2 regions of the Jeotgalibaca arthritidis genome follow, and region 2 is predicted to be linked to the other one. Evidence: riboswitches for the same ligand, from Rfam matches in the RefSeq annotation. Region 2 holds a riboswitch; the other holds the start of a gene.
The links. Region 2 has a riboswitch for lysine ahead of G7057_RS12015 (ABC transporter permease subunit). Riboswitches for the same ligand answer to the same signal wherever they lie in the genome.
Positions count from the first base shown of each region.

Region 1: another riboswitch for lysine. It lies ahead of lysA (diaminopimelate decarboxylase); the one in region 2 lies ahead of G7057_RS12015 (ABC transporter permease subunit).

Region 1 is NZ_CP049740.1:665,543-671,345, reverse strand. Features, by position in the region: gene G7057_RS03385 (nucleoid-associated protein) at 1-372, opposite strand, end outside; gene G7057_RS03380 (IclR family transcriptional regulator) at 511-1,290, shown strand; gene G7057_RS03375 (sugar kinase) at 1,483-2,502, shown strand; lysine riboswitch at 2,563-2,734, shown strand; gene lysA (diaminopimelate decarboxylase) at 2,844-4,091, shown strand; gene dapA (4-hydroxy-tetrahydrodipicolinate synthase) at 4,110-4,991, shown strand; gene dapB (4-hydroxy-tetrahydrodipicolinate reductase) at 4,988-5,698, shown strand.
Region 2 is NZ_CP049740.1:2,161,765-2,167,567, forward strand. Features, by position in the region: gene G7057_RS10815 (VOC family protein) at 1-627, shown strand, start outside; gene G7057_RS10820 (glycosyltransferase family 32 protein) at 815-1,441, opposite strand; lysine riboswitch at 1,583-1,728, shown strand; partial or broken gene G7057_RS12015 (ABC transporter permease subunit) at 1,813-3,417, shown strand; gene G7057_RS10835 (amino acid ABC transporter ATP-binding protein) at 3,417-4,160, shown strand; gene G7057_RS10840 (DMT family transporter) at 4,289-5,203, shown strand; gene G7057_RS10845 (metal-sulfur cluster assembly factor) at 5,256-5,597, opposite strand; gene ilvD (dihydroxy-acid dehydratase) at 5,796-5,803, shown strand, end outside.

The sequences.
Region 1 (5,803 bases), 850 kb from region 2:
ATGAGTAATTGAATCTGAATGATTCAGTTTAAACAAACCTAAACAAGGCACTTCATCCATAGTAAAGAGTGTAAATAACAAATCTGCCGGTGGAATTTCAGAATTGATTTTAGTAATGGCAAAAAACTTTTCCGTTAACTCTTTAGTCGCTTCAATAAAATCCGTTTCAATACGATTAAAAACTGGAACTAATGGATTTTCGTCAGCTAGCATACCAGTTTTCATGCTGTCGGAATCTTCTACTTTTTCAATTTTGGCATGAATATAATCTAAGGTGAATTTCTCGCTAATATCCAATCCCGCAAAGGAAAAAATAGCTTCATTGCTGTTTAAGTCAAAAATATGTAAAATAGCTTCTTTTATATAAATCATTGGGCTACCTCCGTTTCAGTCACGCTTAGTAGTATCTCACACATTTGAATTTCCTAAAAGTGAATTTTGATTTGCAAACCGCCTATATTTGTCTTATATTTGAAAGAACGACTGATTTAATCAGAATGGAGCATAACAATGACTCAACCACAACCATACGGCACAGTGTTGCTGAAAGCTGAGAAGATATTGAGTTTTCTAGCTTCCAAAAGTGAGCCACAGCCCTTACATGTGATTGCCAAAGAGACGGAAATGACAAACTCAACGGTATCTAAAATTTTATCTACCTTAGAATTAATTGGTTATATTCACCGAAATGACAAAACGAAAACCTACCAATTGGGTAGTGGTCTCGTTAAATACGCCAACCAATATTTGAAGGATTTAAGTATTTCAAAAATTGCTTATCCTTATTTAAAAGATTTGCATCGTCTGTTAGATGAAACGGTTCATCTGTCCATTCGTGAAGGCAACGAAATGCTGTATCTCAATAAGCTAGAATCAACCCAGCCCATTGTTGTCACAACATCTCGCATTGGATTTACGAAGCCCATGTACGCCTCAGCTATGGGGAAGGCTGTGTTAGCAGAATGTCCAACAGCAGAATTGGATGATTATTTTTCAACCGTGAGGATGACGGCCTTTACCCCGAATACACTTGTAGACCGCGATGATTTAGAAAAAGAATTTCAATTTGTGCAAGAGCACGGCTATGCCTTCGACAACAGTGAAGAGCAAATCGAAGTTTTCTGTATTGGTGCATCCTTATCAGTGGATGGGAAGAATTACGGCGCCTTTAGTGTGAGTATGCCAACTTACCGCAGAACACCTGAATTAGAAGAAAAAGTAATTTCTGCTATTTTGGAAACGAAGAGAAACATTATTCAAGAGTTAAAACAAGTTTATCATTATTTATAAAAGAGAAGAGACAGCCTTTTTTAGTGAAAATGGGTTGTTCTCTTCTCTTTTATATTCTATAATAGAAGAAACATTTCCTATTAAAAAACAAACTTTCCTATTCGGAAAGAAAAGCAATTTTACTAGGGATTTAAATTTTAATAACATTTGTAACCGTAAACATTTAAAAAATAGAGAAAAAGAGGGTCCGTTATGAAACAAAATATTTTATGCGTTGGAGAAACACTTGTCCGCTTGTCAACTCAAGTTGGGGTTCACTTTTACGATACGATTAGTCTAAATTTAAACTATGGTGGAGCTGAAGCTAACGTTGCGATTAACTTGGCTAACTTAGGCCATAAAACAACTTACTTCACCAAAGTACCTAACAACCAATTAGGTCAAACTGCGATTAAAAATACACAAAAATACGGAGTCGATGCAAGCCATGTTATTTACGGTGGCAACCGCATTGGGTCTTATTATCTAGAAGCAGGGGCTGGTCCTCGTGCCGCAAATATTATTTATGATCGCGCTCATTCCGCTATTTCAGAAATGAAAGTAGACGAAATCAATTTTGATGAGCTATTAGAAGGAAAAAGCATGCTTCATATTACAGGGATTACGGCAGCTCTTTCTAAAGATAGTGCTGAAGTGACTTATCAATTGATAAAAGCAGCTAAAGAAAAAGGATTGGTTGTTAACTTTGACGTCAACTTCCGTTCTAAATTATGGTCTGTGGAAGAGTGTGCGGTTTTCTTGAAACGTGTTCTTCCTTATGTAGACTACTTATCAGCAGGTAAATTGGATGCCATCAACTTCCTTGGTGTGAAAGAATTGGATCCTGACCAAACAACAACTGAAATTGAGCAATTGGATTACTATTTTGGAAAAATCCATGAATTATATCCAAATATCCAAATTTTCTATGCAACAATCCGTAATGTGATTTCAGCAACCCACAATACGTTACAAGGTGCATTTTGGAAAGATGGCATTACTTACTATTCGAAAATTCAAGATATGGACCACATCATTGATCGTATTGGTGGGGGAGATGCGTTTGCGGCAGGTGTTTTACATGGTATTTTAGAAAATTATGATCCAGAATATACCATTAACTTCGCAACAGCATTATCATCATTGAAACATACCATTTATGGAGATGTGTCACCATTCACGGTGGAACAAGCAGAACGTACGATGACACACGATGCGCGTGTTGATCGCTAATAAATAAGTTAAATAAATAATGAGTAGACAATTAGTTTCGTTAATGTTATTCTAATGTAACATATAGATAGAGGTAGCAATGTAAATGAGTAAGACATGGGAGAAGGCATTCTAGGATCATGTTTGAAAGGTAATCATTGCCGAACAGTTAAAATTGGCAAATTTTAATTGTGGGGATGTGGGGAACACCTACATCACTCCTGCTTGCAAAAGTGGTGGTGCTAAATATTTTGTCTACATCTGCTTGTATACAATATAAAGGCGCCAGAAATGGCGTCTTTTTTTGTTATAATAAAAGAAAATAAAGTAGCAGATGAATAGTAGAATCGAGGAGAGAGACAATGACGGAATTACACATTGGCGGTGTTGCCGCTAGCCAATTAGTGGCGCAATATGGCAGTCCCTTATATGTTTATGATCAACAACAACTTGAAACGAATTTACAAGCTTATAAACAAGCCTTCCAATCTGATCGTTTTCCAACCAAAATTTTATACGCATCCAAAGCCTTCCAGACGGTTGGGATGATGAATTTGGTCAACCAATATGGTTTTGGTGTGGATGTAGTGAGTGCTGGCGAATTGTATACAGCCTTACAATCAGATGTGCCAGTTGACCATATCTACTTTCACGGCAATAACAAATCAACAGAAGAACTGAAAATGGCTTTTGAATCGGGTATGCAACATATTGTTTGCGATAACCTAATGGAATTGACAGAGTTGAGTCAGCTAGCAAATGACTACAAACAGCCGATGCAAATTATGTTTCGTTTAAATGTCGGCATTGAGGCTCATACTCATGAGTATATCGTGACGACTCACATTGACTCGAAATTTGGTATGGCTTATGATAGCTCAGACTTTAAAGCTTGTTTAGAGCTATTAAACGACAATGACTACCTTGAGCTAGAAGGCTTCCATGTTCATATTGGTTCTCAAATTTTTGAAATGGATGCCTGGTATGCGGCTATTGATAAGATGGTGTCTTACTTGAACGACTTTGACCAACCGTTAACCCTTAATTTAGGTGGTGGCTTTGGTGTTCGCTATACCGAGGACGACAAGCCACTAGGGATTGAGGAAACGATGAACCAATTATTACGTTATTTGGACCAATCGTTAACGGCAGCAGATTTAACCGTTAAAGAACTAATTATTGAGCCGGGACGCAGTCTAGTTGCCGAAGCAGGTTATACCCTTTACGAAATTGGTTATCAAAAACAAACACCAAATAAAACGTATTATTTTGTAGACGGTGGTATGGCAGATAACATTCGTCCAAGTTTGTACCAAGCGAAATATAGTTGTGATGTGGCCAATAAAATGGATGCAGAAAAAACAGAACACGTAACAGTGGCTGGAAAATACTGTGAATCGGGCGATGTTTTAATCCAGGATGTTGCATTACCAAAAGTTGAAAAAGGCGATTTACTCGTCGTTTATGCAACAGGTGCATATGGCTACTCAATGAGTAGCAACTACAACCGTAGTTTAACACCAGCCGTTGTTTTTGCTAAAGACGGCCAAACAACTGAAATTGTCAAACGTCAAACTTACTTAGACTTGTTACGTAACGACCTAAAATAGAAACTGGAGGATGATTAGATGTTAAGCGGATCTTTAGTAGCCATTATTACGCCAATGCATGAAGATGGCAGCATTCACTTTGAAAAAATGGGTGAATTAATTGAATACCATATCGACAACCAAACCGATGGGATTGTGTTGTTAGGAACGACAGGTGAAGCGTCAACTATGACCTTTGAAGAGGAGAAACAATTAGTTTCTTTTGCAGCTGAAAAAATCGCTAAACGCGTGCCCCTTATTGTCGGCAGCGGTAGTAACAACACGGTGACAGCTGTAGAAAATAGTAAAGCTTTTGCTGAACATGGTGCGGATATGCTGTTAGTAGTAACGCCGTATTATAATCGTGCCAACGAAGGCGGTATGGTTCGCCACTTTGAAGCTATCGCTAATAGTGTTGACATTCCGATTATTTTATACAATGTGCCAGGGAGAACAGGATGCAGCCTGTCTGTATCAGCCGTAGCGACACTAGCTAAACATCCTAATATTATTGGGATAAAGGAAGCATCAGGTGATATTAGTTATGCCGTTAAACTGGCTCCTTTATTGAATGATGACTTTGCTATGTATAGCGGCAATGATGATATTATCGTGCCACTATTGAGTTTAGGTGCCAAAGGTGTGATTAGTGTTTGGGCGAATATTATGCCGAAAGAGGTTCATGATTTAGTTAGCCTCTATTTAGAGGGTCGCCATCAAGAGTCATTAGCGATTCAAACTGCTTATTTAGACTTGGTTGATGCGCTCTTTTATGAAACTAATCCTATTCCAGTTAAGCACGCCATGAATGAGTTAGGTTTTGGTGTTGGTCCACTCCGAATGCCACTTGGTGAAATGGATGCTCCTAATTATCAAAAATTAGTTGCTGTTTTAGCCAAGTATAAGGAGGTATGGTCTTGAAAATCGGTTTAGTAGGTTATGGTGCTATGGGACGGGTTGTGGAGGAATCTATTCAAGCAGACGACGAATTAGTTGTTTTTGCACCCGAAACAAATCGGTCCTTAGCAGACTATCAAGAAAAATTAGCAGTGTTAATTGATTTTTCAAACCCGGCCAACTTGGATAGTATTGTCCAATATGCTAGTGACTACAAGGTGCCCGTTGTAATTGCAACAACAGGTTTTTCAAGTGAGCAACAAGCAAAAATTACAGCTCTAAGCGAAAAAGTTCCTGTTCTTATGAGTGCTAATTTTAGCTTAGGCGTTATGTTAGTTAATCGGATGTTGAAGGACTACAGCCCGATTCTAAAGGACTTCTTTGATATTGAAGTCATTGAGAAACACCATCGATTAAAAGTAGATGCGCCATCTGGAACAGCTAAAATGTTTGCTGATACCATTAATGAGACGCTCAACTATGATTTTGTTTATGGACGAGAAGGCGTTAGCAAGCGCCAAGATAAAGAGATTGGCATTCATGCGGTTCGTGGTGGCAGTATTGTTGGCGAACATGAAGTTATTTTTGCTGGTCAAGACGAAGTCATTTCAATTAAACACGAAGCTTTTTCGAAACGGATTTTTGCTGTTGGCGCATTAAATGGTGCTAAATGGCTAGCTGGAGATAAAGAAGCAGGTTTTTATGATATGAATGACGTTTTATTTGATTAAGGAAGAAACGCGGTTGGGAAAAACCAATCGCGTTATTTTTATGGTTGATTTTTAATCGAATTCTAATCATATGCCCGACATGTTAATGAAAGAAAAAGTGACAAA
Region 2 (5,803 bases):
GCGGTTTTACTGCCAACGAGAAGTGACTTAGGCGAATTTTTATATAACCTATTAGTTAAAAAGTACCCATTAGGTGGCGCAAGTGATCACGGGTACAGTGAAGCGATTTACTTTAACGACCCGGAAGGAAACGGTGTAGAGGTTTACGCTGATAAAAACCGTTCTGAGTGGGACGTAAGAGAAGATGGTAGAATCGAAGGTATTACCATTCAAATGGATGCAGAAGGCGTATTAGGCTCTGTTAAGAAACCTTTCTCAGGTTTGCCAGCTGGTACGATTATGGGACACGTCCATTTAACAGTTAGAGATTTAGTAGAGAACGGTGAATTCTATACGAATATAATTGGTCTAGGACTAAAATCTGACTATTTCGGCCAAGCTAAATTCTTTGCATCGGGAGATTATCACCACCATGTTGGCTCAAACACTTGGGCTGGAAAACTATTGCCACAACCAGAAGCAGACCAACTCGGAATGGCTTACTATACTTGGGTATTGCCAAACCAAGATGAATTGGTCGCTTTGAAAGGCCGCTTTGATCAAAATGGTATTTCATACGAAGAAGAAGCTGGTGTTTTAAAAGCTAAAGATACAAATGGTATTTTGATGCATATCATCGTTAAATAATGAATAAAAGGAGAGTGGGAAAAAAGGCGTTCAGCCCCGAATCACTGGAGCGAATAAGCGCAAGATGGTTGCAGACCATCTGAGCATGATTCGTGAAGTGGACGTCGGGGCTGCCTTTTTGAGCACATTTACGCTACATTATTCGGGTATAGGAAAGAGGCTGGGAGTTTTTTCCCAGCCCCTATTTTTATAGCCAAGACCCCGAATACTGATGAATGCCATAAGTTTCTTCTCCGGCGTTGATTTCTTGCGTCCAATAGCTTTTTGGTGAAAAGTAGATACGGGGAAAGATTGTCACATCCATCACGGTCTGCTTTTCATTATTTAGTAAGAGACCATTTTCTTGAAAAATTTCAGTAATACGAATCACGTTGGTTGTTTCATCATAAGACCCATCATCATTGATGAAATGACGGTCATTATAATCGTCATAAAGTTGTTTGAAGGTCGGATGATTTTCTTTGGCAGCAATAATAGCCGTTGAAATGGTTGTTTCCACTTCGAAGCCCATAAAAGCATCCAATTTAAGTAGCGGATCAAGTGGTTTAATAACCTCCATATCTGTATCCATATAGATACCACCGTATTGTGTTAAGGCATAGAGTCGAGCAACATCAGAAACAAAAGCCCATTTTTTAGCTTGATAAGCTTCTTTCACATAATCGCCCATTTGATCAACATTAAAATTGTCTTCATTCCACACCATAACTTTGTAGTCAGGGCAGTATTTTTCCCAAGTTGCTATTATTTTTTCTTCTTTTTGGCCTAATGGATTGCCACCGAACCAGCAGTAATGAATAATTTTGGGTATCATATCACATGTCCTCCTTCTTCAAATCCTATTATTATTGTAACGAACAGCTATATTTTTGCCTAATCATATGCTAGATTAACGATCTGAGGTTGACATTCGCTTTGCTATCTATTATAGTTACACCAGTAGAATATCAAAACAATATGAATTAGAGGACGCGAAAACCATCAGTAGGAAACGAAAGGGGAATTCGCCGAAGTGCCGTTTAGGTGCTGGGTCTATGCTGAATAAGTATAGGACTGTCGAGATAAAATGCCCATTTTATCTTTTGAAGCGCTGTTCATATTGGGGCAAAAGGACGATACCAATCGTGGGCCTTTTGCTCACGGTTTTTTTGTATTCTCAATACAAATAAAAGGGAGTCGTTTCGTATGAGAAAGAAATTTAATTATGCTGCTATGTTGTTAGGATCGCTAGCTTTGTTAGTTGCTTGTGGTAATGGTAGTAACGCAGAGTCATCAGCTGCAGAGGATGATCAGTTTGTTGTTGGACTGGAGGCTGCCTATGCCCCTTATAACTGGACGCAACTAGATGACAGTAACGGCGGTGTTCCGATTGACGGTACAAATGAATATGCTGGTGGCTATGACGTTGAGATTGCAAAGAAAATCGCTGAAGGTTTGGGACAAGAACTAGTTATCGTTAAGACAGAATGGGATGGCTTAGTACCAGCTCTTCAAGCTAAGAAAATTGATGCCATTATCGCTGGTATGTCTCCAACAGAAGAAAGAAAACAAACCATTTCCTTTAGTGATCCTTATTTAGAGTCGCAATTGGTTATGGTAGTCGCTTCAGATAGTGACTTCGTTAATGCCACAAAACTAGCAGATTTTAACTCTGCAAAGGTAACGGCTCAGTTGAATACCTTCCATTATAATGTCATTGACCAAATTGAAGGTGTTAACAAGCAAACAGCAATGGAAAATTTCTCTGCTATGCGTGTGGCGCTTCAAGCAGGTGTGATTATGGCTATGTATCAGAATATCCTGAGGCAGTAAGTGCATCAAATGCAAATAGTGATTTTAGTTTTGTTGAATTCGAAGATGGTTTCAAAACAAGTCCAGAAGATACGACAATTGCGATTGGCGTACGTAAAGACGAAGCAGATTTAGACAAAATGAATGCCATTTTAAGCGAAATCTCTGACGAAGAGAGACAAGAAATCATGGATGCTGCGGTTGCTAATCAACCAGCAGCCCAACAATAGTAGGAGCTGACATCAATTGAGTCATTTATGGAATATTTTTCAAAATAATGCACCGCTTTTCTTAAATGGTGCTTGGGTTACTTTATACATTTCAATGATCGGGACCATTATTGGTCTCCTCATTGGTCTTGTTCTTGGTGTGATTCGCACCATCCCACATCCAGACAAAGGCTTTAAGCGCTACGCTTTAAAAGGTCTGCATCTTTTAACAACCATTTATATTGAATTCTTCCGTGGTACGCCGATGATCGTGCAAGCAATGGTGATTTATTACGGATCTGCCATTGCATTTGGTTGGGATATGAACCGTATTTTTGCCGCTATTTTTATTGTTTCGATTAATACAGGCGCATATATCACTGAGATCGTTCGCGGTGGGATTTTATCAATTGATAAAGGCCAATATGAAGGTGCAGAAGCAATTGGGATGTCTCACTTTCAAACGATGAGAATTGTCATTATGCCACAAGTATGGCGGAATATTTTACCAGCGACTGGTAATGAATTTGTTATTAATATTAAAGACACATCTGTTTTAAATGTTATTTCAGTAACGGAATTGTTCTTTCAAACAAAAACAGTATCAGGGATTAACTTTGATTACTTCGGGCCGTTTACAGTAGCTTGTATTTTGTATTTAATTATGACATTCTCGGTGACGCGTATCTTACGTTTTCTTGAGAAAAAACTAGACGGACCAACACATTATGATCTGGTTGGTGGTAATCAAAACCAAGTGATCACGTTAGATAAAGAGGTGCAAAGTTAATGACTTCTGTAATGAAAATTAAAGGGCTGAGCAAAAAGTTCGGCGAACGCGAAGTTCTTAAGAATATTAATTTTGAAGTAGAAGAAGGTAAAGTCGTTTGTCTAATTGGTGCATCGGGGTCAGGTAAATCAACCTTATTGCGTTGCTTAAATTTATTAGAAAAACCAACGACTGGTGATATTATTTACCGAGATGACAGTATTTTAGAAGACTCCCTAAATTTATTCCAATATCGTTCAAAAGTAGGAATGGTCTTCCAACACTTTAATTTATTTAATAACTTAAATGTGCTTGAAAACTGTATGACTGGCCAAATTAATGTTTTAAAAGTAAGCAAAGAAGAAGCTGAAAAAAGAGCCTTACACTTCTTGGAAGAAGTGGGTATGGGACAATTTATCCATGCTCGTCCTGCACAACTATCAGGTGGTCAAAAGCAACGTGTCGCTATTGCACGCGCACTAGCAATGGAGCCAGATTTACTGTTATTTGATGAACCAACATCAGCACTCGATCCACAAACGGTTGGAGAAGTGTTGCGTGTTATGAAACAGCTAGCAGATAAGGGGCTGACTATGGTCGTTGTAACCCATGAGATGCAATTTGCGCGTGAAGTAGCAGATCGTGTTGTCTTTATGGACCAAGGTGTTATTGCAGAAGAAGGATCACCTGAAGAAATCTTCAACAATCCGAAAGAAGAACGCACAAAAGAATTCTTAAGTCGTATTTTAGACTCACCATTCTAAATAAAGAGGTAAAACAGCCATTGCGACGATTGCAATGGCTGTTTTTTTGTTGGTACAAATCAAAAAACAAGATAGTCAAATCCAATTATCCCGTTTATAATGACCATATTAATAAAGGGAGGTTAGCAATGAATCAAAAATTAAAGGGTATATTACTATCCGGGTTAGGCGGTAGTTTATGGGGAGCATCTGGCATTTTTGCCCAACTACTATTTAGCGATTATCAAGCGTCAAGTGAATGGCTGGTGAGTACACGTTTAACGATGGCTGGGTTATTAATCTTAACTTACAGCTCTATTCTTCGGAAAGATCCTATTTTTTCCATTTTTAAAAACAAGAAACATGTTTTGCAATTATTATTATTCTCATTAGTCGGTATGGTAGGCGTGCAATACCTCTTTTTCAAGGCTGTTGAAGTAAGTAGTGCCTCTTTAGCAACGATTCTACAGTTTACAGCACCAATTTTTGTTTACTTATATACTTTAATTAGCCGAGAGAAAAAACTTTATGCTACTGAATTTGCACTCGTATTAGCGACTTTTTTCGGAGTCTTGCTTATCGTTACAAATGGGCAATTTTCTAAGATGTCGGTCTCGTTAATCGGTTTTACCGTCGGAATAGGGTCAGCAGTCGCAGTTGCTTTTTACAGCATCCAACCCCGTAAAATTTTAGCAGTATACGGCTCACCGATGATTGTAGGCTGGGGAATGCTAATTGGCGGACTGGTGTTTCAATTCATCCAACCATTCTGGCAACCAAGCTTTAGCTTAACCACTCATAGCGTCCTTCTTTTGACACTAATTATTGTGTTTGGGACTGCAGTTGCCTTTATTGCCTATCTTGCAAGTCTATCGTATATTGATCCATCCTTAGCCTCGATTATGACGGCCTTAGAACCCTTGCTTGCAGCTGTACTCTCAGTTGTCGTCTTTAAACACCAATTCGGCGTATTTGAACTAATCGGTATTGCGGTTGTACTCGTTTCCGTGCTCCTCTTATCACGCTATAAACCAAAAAATAAAGTAGCAGAGACTCTCGGCTAATAAAAAAAGAGCCGGTAGAAGGTGGGCAACCACCAACTACCGGCTCTTTTTTTTATCCTGGATTAATTCCTAATGCGATTCGACCGAAGCGACTAATGCGTGTCATCTTCCAAGCAGGGCTCCACACAATTTTAACATCGACGGCAGTAATACCATCAATCTGCAGTAATCCCTCTTTTATTTCACCTGGAACGGATTCGATACAGTCACATCCAATGCCGGTAAAGGTCGTTGTTACTTCGCAAAGTCCGTCCTCAGACAGTTGAATATCGTACACGAGGCCAAGGTTGTAAATATCTAGGCCGATTTCTGGATCAAAAATATTTTCAAGTTTTTTAATAATCTCATCGCTGCGTTCTTGAGCGCGTTCATTCATAGTGATTAATTCTGGCATAACTATCGATTCCTTTCAAACTTACAATAATTAATTTTCTTTATTTTTTCATGAAATACTCATTTTTGCAAGTAGATAATTTCATCATTTTTTCATATGGCACTGGCAGATTATTTTCTTTCTGTTAGAATATAATTAAGATCATATGAAAACACCATAAAAATAACCGAGCAAGAAAGTTGAAAGGAGTGTCTGTTAATGACAAG